DNA from 3 places in the Neptuniibacter marinus genome. Region 2 is predicted to be linked to each of the others. Evidence: predicted binding sites of a transcription regulator. Region 2 holds the regulator's gene; each other region holds the start of a gene.

Region 1 (4,259 bases), 1.1 Mb from region 2:
TAATACTTGCCGAACATGCCCTTCATCAGCTATCAAAAACATAGATGGAGGACACTGCATGCGTAACTCTATATTTTGATTGCGAGCAGATGCTCCAACCAATGCAACAACACTACTAAGTAGCTCCTTCGCATCAATTCGGCTTGCTAAAGGGTCCCGAGGTCGAGCAAAGTTAAGTAGATTTTCAAGCACATCGTTCACACGATCGATCTCTTCCTCTACGAGGCTCATCATCTCTTTATTTTCTGGATTTTTTTCTCGTCGAGAGAGCGCTGCTACAGTTGTGCGGATAGTCGTTAAGGGGTTGCGTATATCATGCGCTAGGCCTGCCGCTAGCTGGCCCAAAGTCGCCTGTCGCTCTATAGCTAAAGTAGACCGAATGAATTTTTTCAATTGAAGTCTCATTCGCTCAATCGACTGGGTGAGGCGCAGCATCTCCATCCCTTGAACATGGGCAACTGGCGCCTCCAAATTACCAAGGGCCACCTGCTCAACACTATCAATCAGACTTTCAACTTGTCGATTTAAACGCCGTGAGATGCTCATATGCAACCAAAATAACCCAGCTACGGTGAATATCATCAGAATAATTAGCCAATAACGCATCCTTTCAACCGGCGACATGACCAACTCTCGATCTTGTATTACCTGTAACGACCATCCCGGTAGCAAACTAAATTTTTGCACTGAATTTTCAGTAACGTTTACCGGCTGACCAACCACATCGTAGGTATTGCCATCCCCAGCCTTTAGCAAAACCCGAAACGTGCTTCCCTGATCTAAGCCACGCAATATCTCTGTAAATGAATTAAATCGAAGAACCAGACCAATACTACCCCTTTGATCTGTATTAACATCCAACTGCTGCGAAGCCCGTAAAACAACTCCCGAAGGGCGCTCCATAGAGTATGCTGACGGGCCGATCAGTTCTGCACCTTCAAACTCATAAATATTATTCTTAGAAATTAAACCTATTTCCCGCTTATCTGGAAAGCTCCATGCAACCTCACCTCTTTCATCGAAAAATACAACCCCATAGACACTTCTCGCATCCACTTGTAACCGCAAGAAACTCTCAAGCTCTGAGGAGATATTCTGTCGCCCCTCAGGAACAAAATATTCAGGGCTATCAAATTGATCCGTCAACGCCTGAATCTCAAACTTACGTTCACGAATAAAAACACGAAACTCATTTTGAGTAGCAGCGACCCTTGTCGCCAGTTGCTCTTCCGTTAAGCGGGTGACTAACTGAGAGAAGTAGGAATCGTACAGGCTCGCAAATCCAATCAAAGGGATTAGCGCAACGAGAAGAGATAACCATAGATATTTCGATGTAAGGCGATTTTTTGAAACTCCATGCGGCAATATATCAACTTCAACCACCGCTTCACTTTCTTGTGATCTTATATGCCGAACTACTAAATGATCACTGTTCAAAGAAATATCCTATTATTGGACAATATTATTTTTATTAATCAAGTATAAGCAAGAATAGCACCACGCCACAAACAGAAAGGAACAGGCTTATAATAGTAACTCACTCAGACTTAATGAGCGAAAACCGATCACAAAGACAGCCTTGAGCGATCGGAAACCGCTCAAGACTGCCTAACAATACTTACAACGCAAAAAAAACAAAAAGCCCGCAAATGCGGGCTTAAGGAAGTTCACTCTATGTGAAACGTTACAAATTTCACTAATAGACTGCTAGAACGGAATATCATCATCAAAGTCATCAAACCCAGGAGCAGGTTGAGGTGCTGGTGCTGACTGCTGGGGCGCCGCAGGACGCTGAGCAGGTTTAGACTGCTGAGGCGCATACTGAGGCTGAGATGCAGGCTGTTGAGGTGCTGGTGCAGACTGCTGGGGCGCATAACCACCTGCTTGCGGCTGCTGCTGATAGCCACCGCCATCCCCTGCACCACGACTATCAAGCAGCTGCATTTCGCTGGCGACGATCTCAGTCGTGTAACGATCAGCACCACTTTGGTCCTGCCATTTACGCGTTCGCAAAGCACCTTCGACATAAACTTTACCGCCTTTGCGCATGTACTCGCCGGCGATTTCAGCTAATCGGTTAAAAAAGACAACACGGTGCCACTCTGTACGCTCTTGCTGCTGACCTGTCTGCTTATCTTTCCATGATTCAGACGTTGCAATTGTTACGTTAGTTACAGCATTACCGTTAGGCATATAACGTACTTCTGGATCCCCGCCCAGATTACCGACCAAAATTACTTTGTTAACACCACGTGCCATTTTTCTCTCCAAAATCTTTGTTCGCGTCAGATGCTAAAAGCTACGCATATAACAGCAAAGCTTACCACGCGATCAGTTGAACTCCCATAGCAAACAGTAATCATAATTTATCTATCTGTATAGAAATAAAGATAGAGCTTCAGGCAACCGTAAAAGTCTTTATAATGGTATGTTTGCTCGACCTTAGGTATACACTAAGCGAGTCAATATTGAGTAAGATTTAGCTAAATAGCTCACAGTAACAAGTGGTTTGCACCGTTACTGATTCACTGAACAAAAACAGGCGTAAACATGGATAAGATTCTGGTCCAAGGTGCTCGCACCCATAACCTGAAAAACATTGATATTGAAATACCACGCGATAAGTTAATCGTGATCACTGGCCTTTCAGGTTCCGGAAAGTCTTCTCTTGCTTTCGACACTCTATATGCAGAGGGACAGCGCCGATATGTAGAGTCACTATCAACGTATGCGCGCCAATTTCTATCAATGATGGAAAAGCCTGATGTTGATCATATAGAAGGGCTATCACCCGCCATCTCTATCGAGCAGAAATCAACTTCCCACAACCCACGCTCAACAGTAGGTACTATTACAGAGATCTACGATTATCTACGTCTACTCTTTGCCCGAGCGGGTGAACCACGCTGCCCCGATCACAATCTTCCTTTGGCAGCCCAAACAATTAGCCAAATGGTTGACCAAGTTCTTGAAAAAGAAGAAGGCACTAAGCTTATGCTTCTAGCGCCCGTAGTTCAGGGCAGAAAAGGTGAACAGCTCCACACGATTAGCAACCTACGCGCAGAAGGTTTTATCCGTGCCCGCATCGATGGCATAGTCGTAGATTTAGATTCAGCGCCCGAATTAGATAAAAATAAAAAGCACGACATTGAAGTCGTTATAGACCGTTTTAAAGTACGCCCAGATCTGCAAACTCGTTTAGCAGAATCTTTTGAAACCGCTCTCAATTTAACTGACGGCATTGCAAAAGTAGCTAACATGGAAGACGAGACAGATGAACTGATCTTCTCAGCTCGTTTCGCATGCCCCACCTGCGGACACAGTATCCAGGAGCTAGAACCCCGTTTATTCTCTTTTAACAATCCTCACGGTGCTTGCCCAAGTTGTGATGGTTTAGGCGTAAAGCAATATTTTGATAAAAGCAAAGTAGTGCATGATGCCAGCTTAACGCTATCAGAAGGTGCTATTAGAGGCTGGGATAGAAGAAGCCTTTATTACTTTCAACAGCTTAAAGCCGTAGCAGAGCAGTATGGTTTTGATATGGACACACCGTTCAATAAATTAAAACCAGCGCACCAAGACCTGATTCTTGAAGGAACAGGTAAAGAGACGGTCACATTTAAATATCTGAATGACCGTGGCGATATTATTAATAAAGCGCACCCTTTTGAAGGCGTCCTCAATAATCTACAGCGCCGATACAAAGAAACAGAGTCAGATACCGTTCGTGAAGACCTTGCTAAATATCTAAATATGCAACCTTGCTCCTCCTGTGATGGCAGTCGTTTACGCAGAGATGCTCGCCACGTTTTTATTGATGAACATACATTACCGCAGATAGTCAAAAAACCTATCGGCGACAGTTTAGATTATTTCAATCAACTAGAATTAGTTGGAAAACAGGGCGAGATAGCAGACAAGATACTTAAAGAGATTCGAGAGCGTCTAAGTTTCTTGGTTAACGTAGGTCTTGAATACCTCTCTTTAGATCGTAATGCAGACACTCTTTCTGGCGGCGAAGCACAACGTATCCGATTGGCCAGTCAAATTGGCGCAGGACTCGTTGGGGTTATGTATATTCTAGATGAACCCTCTATAGGTCTTCATCAGCGTGATAATGAGCGCTTACTTAAAACTCTGATTCACCTTAGAGATCTTGGAAACACCGTTATTGTGGTCGAACATGACGAGGATGCAATTAGACTAGCAGATTATGTAATTGATGTAGGTCCCGGTGCGGGCGTACATGGCGGTGAGAT
Region 2 (4,259 bases):
TAGAAAAACAAGGAATTGGTCGCCCATCAACCTATGCGACGATCATCTCTACGATCCAAGATCGTGGTTATGTTCAAGTGCAGAATCGACGTTTTTATGCGCAAAAAATGGGCGATATTGTTGTTGAGCGTTTAGGTGAAAACTTCGCCGACCTGATGGATTATAGCTTTACCGCTCGAATGGAAGAAAGCTTAGATGACGTTGCTGAAGGGAGTGCAGATTGGAAAGCATTGCTTGATCAGTTTTATGCGGATTTCTCTGCAAAATTAGAAGAAGCACAAAGTGATGAGCATGGGATGAGGCCTAATACGCCGACAGAGACGGACATTAGCTGTCCTGACTGCGGCCGTCATATGATGATCCGCACGGCGAGTACCGGTGTTTTTCTCGGTTGTTCTGGATATAGCTTACCTCCGAAAGAACGTTGTAAATGTACTATTAACTTAACCCCTGGTGATGAGGTGGTTAGCGTTGATGGTGATGACGAAGAAGAGTCACGTATTTTACGTAATAAACATCGTTGCGGCATATGCGGTTCGGCGATGGACTCTTATCTAATAGATGAGAAACGTAAACTTCATGTGTGTGGTAATAATCCCGATTGTTCTGGTTTTGAGGTTGAGGCTGGAGAATATAGAATTAAAGGTTATGACGGGCCTGTATTAGAGTGTGATAAATGCTCGGCTGAAATGCAGTTAAAAACAGGTCGGTTCGGTAAATATTTTGGTTGTACAGAGTGTAAAAACACCCGCAAGTTGCTAAGAAGTGGTGAAGCTGCACCGCCAAAAATGGATCCTGTTCCTATGCCTGAATTGGCTTGTGAAAAGGTTGAGGATACATATATTCTTCGTGATGGGGCATCAGGCTTATTTCTTGCTGCCAGTCAGTTTCCACGAAATAGGGAAACAAGAGCACCAAAAATTGTTGAGTTGTTGCCGCACCAAAGTGAAATAGATCCTAAATATGAATTTTTGTTTAGTGCGCCTAAAAAAGATGCTGATGGAAATTTAACGGTTGTTCGATATAGTCGCAAGACTAAGGAGCAATACGTCATGACCGAGGTCAATGGTAAAGCGACCGGTTGGCGGGCATTCTATCAGGATGGGAAGTGGGTCGTTGAAGAAGCCCGCAAAAAGGCGAAAAAATAGTTAGGGTACTCCATGAGCGGTATTTATTTAGCACGGACTAATCAGAAATTAAGTTTTACACGTATTCATCTTGAGCTACTAAAGCAAGCTCAAGATGATACCAGCTGGAATAAACATGCACTCATCGAATCATTTAATGAATCTGTTCTTTTTCACTTAATGTCTGCTTATGACGCGTTTTTACGTGAAATAGCAGAAGTTTATAAAGTGGATACTGAAACTTTAGAGGGTTACCGATCGTTAGCTGCTGAACTTGAAGTTACCGGTGTTGAAAGCCCCGAGCTAAAACAATTAAGTGTGCTAGAGAATGATTCGACAGCTTGGCTACATAAGATGATAGGTGCTTATGAAGCCTGTTGGCATGGTGCGGATAAGAAAGGGGCTACTAGCGATACTAAAAGCCTGTCAGAGATCCATGTGTTGCAGGTTAATCCTGATCATGCGGAAGATAAGGCGATTATAGTCGAGTATGAAGGTTGGTTTAATGCTTTGTCTCAGTTAGTTGATTCTCTGAGAGAAGGAATGCAGGAGTGGTAAAATAAGTGTCAGGTATAGCGTCGGAAATGGTATTAGAAATAATAGAGCTTGAAAATGGTGAATTGGCCATACGGAATGCAGATAGTGATGCGGAGCCAATGATTAAGGTTAATTTCTCATCTGAGTTGAAAGATAAGTTAAATGGGCACTATCTTGACGTAGCGCGGGTCATGTTAACCGCGGGTATTCAGATGGTTGCCGAATCAGGTTTTGACTTGGATGATAATGCCGAGTCTGAATCAGAGCCAGAACCTATTATTCATTAAACTGGATTGCAAAAGCCCTCTTATCTATCAGGGCCTTAGCTATGCTGTCTTCGACGTATAACTATTCCGTGGCTTTGCCCTTGCTTTGCCGCATTTTCTAACTCATTTAGCTCCTTTTCTGAAAGGTAACCAGGCCATGAAATGACGGAGTGGCTTGTGCCTGTGCTTAAGGCTTGTTTAGCTAAAGCGAAGGTGCTGTGCTTGTTATCTGGGTTTAACAGAATTACTTTGTTTAGATCTATGCCCGCGTCAGCTAGAAGCTGTTTAGGTAAAAGTACAGGGGGTGCAATCCAGACAAACCATCTATCATCTTGACTCAGTTGTGCCAGTAGAGGCATGAGCATAGGGATGTTAGAGAAGTTGTTATTCTGCACTACAATCTCTGTAACACTGCCAGCTAACTCCGATTTTGTAGAAGGGGTTACCGGAAGGGATGTAACTTTAGCTGATACTTTGTTTTTTAGAAGAACAAGTGGAGCCTTAGTACTTACTGGAAGTGCCATCATTTTTAGTTACCTCTGCGAATTACACCAACGCTTAAGCCTTCAATCGCGATTTCTTGCTCTTTCAAGTCAATGACAATCGGTTCAAATTCTTCATTTTCAGCGATAAGATAAACGATATTTCCCTCTTTCTTAAAACGTTTAACCGTGACTTCATCTTCAATTCTTGCAACGACAATTTCGCCATCTTTTGCTGTATTACATTGGTGTACTGCAAGTAGGTCTCCATCCATAATGCCAATGTTTCTCATACTTTCACCTTTTACTCGAAGCAGATAATCTGCTTTGGGTTGGAAAAAGTTTGACGAAATTGTGCAGTGATCTTCTACATGTTCTTCGGCTAATATCGGGGAGCCTGCAGCAACTTGACCAATAATAGGTATACCTAAATCGGCTTCGAGCTCAGGGACTCTGATTCCTCGTGATGTACCTGGAATAATTTCAATAGCTCCTTTACGTGCTAAAGCCTTCATGTGTTCTTCAGCTGCATTAGCTGATCGGAAGCCTAAGTCCCGGGCAATATCGGCACGGGTAGGCGGGTAACCCGTTTCGTCGATGTGTCGCTTGATACATTCAAGCACTTCAGTTTGTCGTTTCGTTAGCTTCATAGTATTTGTCTGTTTGTTTATACAGTACGTGTATTTTTATACAGTATTTTGCGTTTGTAAAGAAACTTATGTTTTTTTATACAGTGTTTTTTGTTTTTCTTCCTAGTGAGCTGTTAGAATTACATCTAGACATCCAATCCTAGGTTCGGTACTTCCTTTGTTAGATAAGCAGCTTAAACAGTCAATACAGCAGGCCTATAGTACGTTCTTAAGTAGTCGTGGGCTTCAATCTCGTTATGGTCAAAAAATGATGATTGCTGAGATTGCGCGAACTTTAGCTGCGATCTCGCAGAACAGTGAAGGCGAACGTAATGGTGGTTCGCATATTAGTGTGGTAGAAGCGGGAACAGGTACGGGTAAAACATTAGCCTATTTGTTGGCGGCTGTTCCCATTGCCCAGCAGCGAAAGAAAAAGGTTGTTGTATCTACGGCAACAGTTGCTTTGCAAGAGCAGCTAATCATGAAGGATCTGCCCCAGTTAGTAACAGAGGCTGGCGTTAATCTGACCTATGGCTTGGCGAAAGGACGTGGTAGGTATTTTTGTATTTCTAGTGCAGAAAAAGTACTAGAGCAGCAAAATGAGTTAGGCCAGATCGCGTTGTATGAAGATGAAGTTGCGCAAAAAATTGATCAGTCAGATATTTCTCAAGTTCAGGAATTGCTGAGTTTGTATGCTTCTGGTGAGTGGGATGGCGATCGTGATGGATTAAAAAATACTGTGGCTGATCCTATTTGGCGGTTATCCACCAGTGATCATATGCAGTGTACTAATCGGCGCTGCAGTAATTTTTCAATTTGTCCTTTTTTTAAAGCCCGACAAGAGCTTGACCGTTGGGATCTGATTGTTGCAAATCATGACTTAGTGTTAGCTGATCTCTCCCTTGGCGGTGGTGCGATTCTTTCCGCTCCGGAAGATACGATCTATATTTTTGATGAAGGTCACCATCTTGGTACGAAAACTACAGGTCATTTTTCTTATAGATTACGTGTTAAATCTAGTCAGCGCTGGTTGGCGAAAGTTACTCGTTCATTAAATAAGCTGCTAAATGACACATCAGCGCATGTGGTATTGCAGGGCTATGTAGAAAAAATGGCTAACCCCTTCTCTGATATGGAGCGTTCACTTGAGGAGTGGCAGTTGCTGTTGCAGCAGTTATTAATAGATAAACTTCAGGGGGCAAGTGACCGTTATCGGTT
Region 3 (4,259 bases), 150 kb from region 2:
CCGTCAGCCTGAATTTACCCAGATTGATATTGAAACATCCTTTATGGATGAAGAATCAATCATGGGCCTAACTGAAAAAATGGTTCGTAAACTATTCCTTGAGCTTAAGGGTATTGACCTGGGCGATTTCCCACGCATGCCTTATTCTGAAGCGATGCAGCGTTTTGGTTCTGATAAGCCAGATCTCCGTTTTCCAATGGAATTGGTTGATGTTGCGGATTTAATGGCCGAGATTGAGTTCAAAGTCTTTGCCGGCCCAGCTAAAGATCCTAAAGGCCGTGTTGCAGCACTTAAAGTACCAGGCGGAGCTAAGCTGACACGTAAAAATATCGATGATTACACTAAGTTTGTTAGCATTTATGGTGCTAAGGGCTTGGCGTGGATCAAAGTGAATGAAATTGAAAACGGCGCGAATGGCCTTCAGTCACCTATCATCAAGTTCTTAGGTGATGATGTAACGATGGCGATTATGGAACGCTTAGGCGCAGAAAATGGCGATATTGTTTTCTTCGGTGCTGATCAAGAAAAAGTGGTTTCTGAAGCACTAGGCGCTTTACGTATTAAAGTAGGTGAAGATCTTGAAATGTCTCAGCGCGAGTGGGCGCCACTTTGGGTTGTTGATTTCCCAATGTTTGAAGAGACAAGTGATGGCGGTTTAACTGCGCTTCATCATCCATTTACGGCACCAAGCTGCTCACCAGAAGAGCTTAAAGCTGATCCGCTAGCGGCCCTGTCACGTGCGTATGACATGGTGCTTAATGGTTGTGAGCTGGGTGGCGGTTCTATCCGTATCCATGATCAAGAGATGCAAGCCAAAGTACTTGAAATCCTAGGTATTTCTGACGAAGAAGCTGAGGATAAATTTGGCTTCCTACTAACGGCCCTAAAGTTTGGTGCGCCTCCGCATGGTGGTTTAGCATTTGGTTTAGACCGTTTGATTATGCTGATGACTGGTTCGGAGTCTATCCGTGAAGTTATCGCTTTCCCTAAAACGCAGAGTGCATCTTGCCCGATGACCAACGCGCCAGGTGAAGTGAGCGCTGTTCAGCTTCGTGAATTAAATATTAAATTACGTAAAACGCCTTAGTTTTCGTTTTATAGTAATAGGGCGCTTAAAGAGGCCTTTTAGTCTTAATAATAAACTGCCTTCGGGCAGTTTATTTGTATTTATAGACCATTATTTTAAAACATACGGTAGATAGGGAGAGGGTGATGGCTGGTCATTCTAAATTTGCAAATATTAAACACCGTAAGGCGGCGCAAGACGCTAAGCGTGGTAAGGTTTTTACTAAGCTGATTCGTGAACTTGTGGTTGCTGCAAAAGAGGGCGGCGGTAATCCTGATGACAACCCTCGTTTACGTGCGGCGGTTGATAAAAGCCTTGGCGCTAATATGAAGCGCGATACCATCGATAAAGCGATTCTACGTGGAGCAGGGGGCGCAGAAGGCGATAATTACGATGAGTTAACCTATGAAGGTTATGGTGCCAATGGTGTGGCAATTCTTGTTGAGTGTATGACAGATAATGTTAATCGTACGGTTGCTGGAGTACGCGCTGCTTTTAATAAGTTTGGTGGAAACTTAGGTACAAGTGGTTCGGTTGCTTACCTATTTGATAAGAAAGGTCAGATCACCTTTGGGGACGATCTGGATGAAGAGATTGTTATGGAAGCCGCACTTGAGGCTGGTGCTGAAGATGTGGTTACTAATGATGATAACTCTATAGATGTGTTCACCGATTGGCATGAGTTCATGGATGTAAAGCAAGGTTTGGAAGATGCAGGCTTGCAGCCGGTTCATGCGGAAATTGCGATGATTCCATCAACAACGGTTGAGTTGGATGTAGATGCGGGGCGAAAAATACTAAAGCTGATCGATGCGCTAGAGGATTTTGATGATTCTCAGAACGTTTATCACAATGCCATTATCCCTGAAGAATCGATGGACGAATAATTTGCTTTCCTCTTTCTAATGGCCGGGATTATACTCTCGGCTTTTTTTATTCCTCAATATTAGTGGGTTCAGGGTTTTTAAAATGGGCTAGCTCCTGTATTCTTTGCTGTATAAATAAACAGTATTTTTTTTGGGTTGGTGATTTTGAACCGCAATTTGAATCAGAATGTATTAAACAGATGCTTATATTAGGAATAGATCCAGGGTCGCGCATCACAGGTTACGGTGTGATTAATAGTGTTGGCAATAAAAATGAATATGTTGCTAGCGGCTGTATACGCATCAAAGGTGATGAGCTGCCAGAGCGACTACAGCAGGTTTTTACAGGGGTTTCTGAGGTCATAGAGCGTTATTGTCCTCAAGAGATGGCCATTGAACAGGTGTTTATGGCACGTAATGCTGACTCCGCTTTAAAACTAGGTCAGGCGCGTGGCGTGGCTATTGTGGCAGGCACTAATGCAGACCTTCCTGTTTATGAATACGCAGCGCGTAAAGTTAAGCAATCTGTTGTGGGCAAAGGTTCAGCTGACAAGGCACAGATCCAGCATATGGTGACTCAAATTCTTAAGTTGCCAGGCGCGCCTCAAGCGGATGCCGCTGATGCTTTGGCCATTGCGCTTTGTCATTCTCATACACGTAGCAGTTTGATTAAGACATCGGGCAGTATGTCGTCGCGAAATGCGAGTTGGCGCCGTTAATTTTCTAGTTGCTTAGGCAGCATTGTTACTTATAAGAGTTTAATCATGAGTTACGAATATTTTATCTATATTGCCGACCTTCTGGGTGTTGCGGTTTTCGCCACTGCGGGAGCTTTAGCAGCCCAAGGGAAGCGTTTAGATATTTTAGGGGTGGTAGTGTTAGCTATTGTGACCTCAATTGGTGGCGGAACTATTCGTGATATCACATTGGATATTCACCCGGTTGTTTGGATTGCTGATACGACTTACCTTTGGGTAGCGATTATTTCTGCGGTTGTTGCTTTTGTGGTGTGTCGCTATATGCAATACCCAAGAAGGTTATTGTTAATACTTGATGCGATGGGGTTAGCGCTCTTTACAGTTCTTGGTGCTGAAAAAGCCTTAGCATTAGAATTTTCACCGATTATCGCTGTTATGATGGGGGTAATAACGGGTTGTGCCGGAGGTATGATTCGTGACATTCTCACAGGTCAAATTCCGTTAATACTTCAGCGTGACGGCGAGCTTTATGCGACTTGTTCTATTGTCGGTGCGATATTCTATATTGCGTTTTATGAGGTGGTAGAAGAGCAGTTATTGGTACTTATAGCCATGTCGATAGTATTTGTTGTTCGCATGGCTACCATTTTTGCGAACTTGAAATTGCCAGAATTTATTGTCGCAGGGCATAAGTTAGAAGATATGAAAAAGGGACAGGATCAGTGATAGGTCGATTAAAAGGTGAGTTAATAGAGAAGCGCCCTCCACAATTGGTTATTGATGTGAATGGAGTGGGTTACGAGGTTGAAGCCTCAATGAACACTTTCTATCGCTTACCCGAATGTGGTTCGCAGCTGATTTTGTTTACTCACTTTGTGACCCGTGAAGATGCGCAGTTACTTTATGGTTTTTATGAACGGGAGGAGCGCACACTGTTTCGAACGCTGATTAAAGCCAATGGCGTAGGGCCCAAACTTGCAATCACAATTTTATCGGGTATTTCTACCGCCGAATTTGTACGTTGTGTTAATGATGGTGATACCGCATCGTTAGTAAAATTACCCGGTGTAGGCAAAAAAACTGCAGAACGTTTGATTGTTGAGATGAAAGATAAAATTCAGGCATTGGGCCTTGAAAGCTCAAGCGAATTTCAGCTGTCAGCTGCGGATGGCCCAGATATGGCCGCTTTTGAACCTGTTGCTGATTCTCGATCTGAGGCTGAAAGCGCCTTGGTCGCTTTAGGTTATAAGCCTGTTCAAGCGACTAAATCGGTAGCGCAAGCGGTAAAAGCTTTAGGTGCTACAAGTAGCAGTGAAGCGCTTATTCGTTACGCTCTACGAGCAATGGTTGGGTAGGAGTATTGTAAGTGATAGAAGCTGACCGATTTATCTCGCCGCTAAGTAATCCTGTAGAAGAGGCAACAGATCGAGCTATTCGCCCTAAAACCCTTGAAGATTATGTGGGGCAGCCTGTTGTACGTGAGCAGATGGAAATTTTTATTCAGGCTGCGAAGATGCGTAAGGAAGCTTTAGATCACACGCTTATCTTTGGTCCTCCAGGCTTAGGTAAAACTACATTGGCTAATATTATTGCCAATGAGATGGGGTCGGAGATTAAAACTACTTCTGG

What was found. The regulator LexA, encoded in region 2, represses DNA repair genes until DNA is damaged. The targets are predictions, from matches to a motif close to TACTGTNTANNTANACAGTA.
Region 1: uvrA (excinuclease ABC subunit UvrA) is a predicted target of LexA. The motif match lies at 2,373-2,392, and genes of this name have one in related genera.
Region 3: ruvC (crossover junction endodeoxyribonuclease RuvC) is a predicted target of LexA. The motif match lies at 2,058-2,077, and genes of this name have one in related genera.

The regions. Positions count from the first base shown of each region.
Region 1 covers NZ_OZ245004.1:3,745,099-3,749,357, forward strand. Annotated here, with positions in the region: gene ACOQOE_RS17750 (ATP-binding protein) at 1-1,437, opposite strand, end outside; gene ssb (single-stranded DNA-binding protein) at 1,708-2,259, opposite strand; gene uvrA (excinuclease ABC subunit UvrA) at 2,551-4,259, shown strand, end outside.
Region 2 covers NZ_OZ245004.1:2,654,762-2,659,020, reverse strand. Annotated here, with positions in the region: gene topA (type I DNA topoisomerase) at 1-1,148, shown strand, start outside; gene ACOQOE_RS12565 (DUF6586 family protein) at 1,161-1,685, shown strand; gene ACOQOE_RS12560 (hypothetical protein) at 1,712-1,951, shown strand; gene ACOQOE_RS12555 (cell division inhibitor SulA) at 1,987-2,457, opposite strand; gene lexA (transcriptional repressor LexA) at 2,460-3,062, opposite strand; gene dinG (ATP-dependent DNA helicase DinG) at 3,220-4,259, shown strand, end outside.
Region 3 covers NZ_OZ245004.1:2,504,571-2,508,829, reverse strand. Annotated here, with positions in the region: gene aspS (aspartate--tRNA ligase) at 1-1,087, shown strand, start outside; gene ACOQOE_RS11910 (YebC/PmpR family DNA-binding transcriptional regulator) at 1,213-1,953, shown strand; gene ruvC (crossover junction endodeoxyribonuclease RuvC) at 2,133-2,651, shown strand; gene ACOQOE_RS11900 (trimeric intracellular cation channel family protein) at 2,697-3,356, shown strand; gene ruvA (Holliday junction branch migration protein RuvA) at 3,353-3,985, shown strand; gene ruvB (Holliday junction branch migration DNA helicase RuvB) at 3,997-4,259, shown strand, end outside.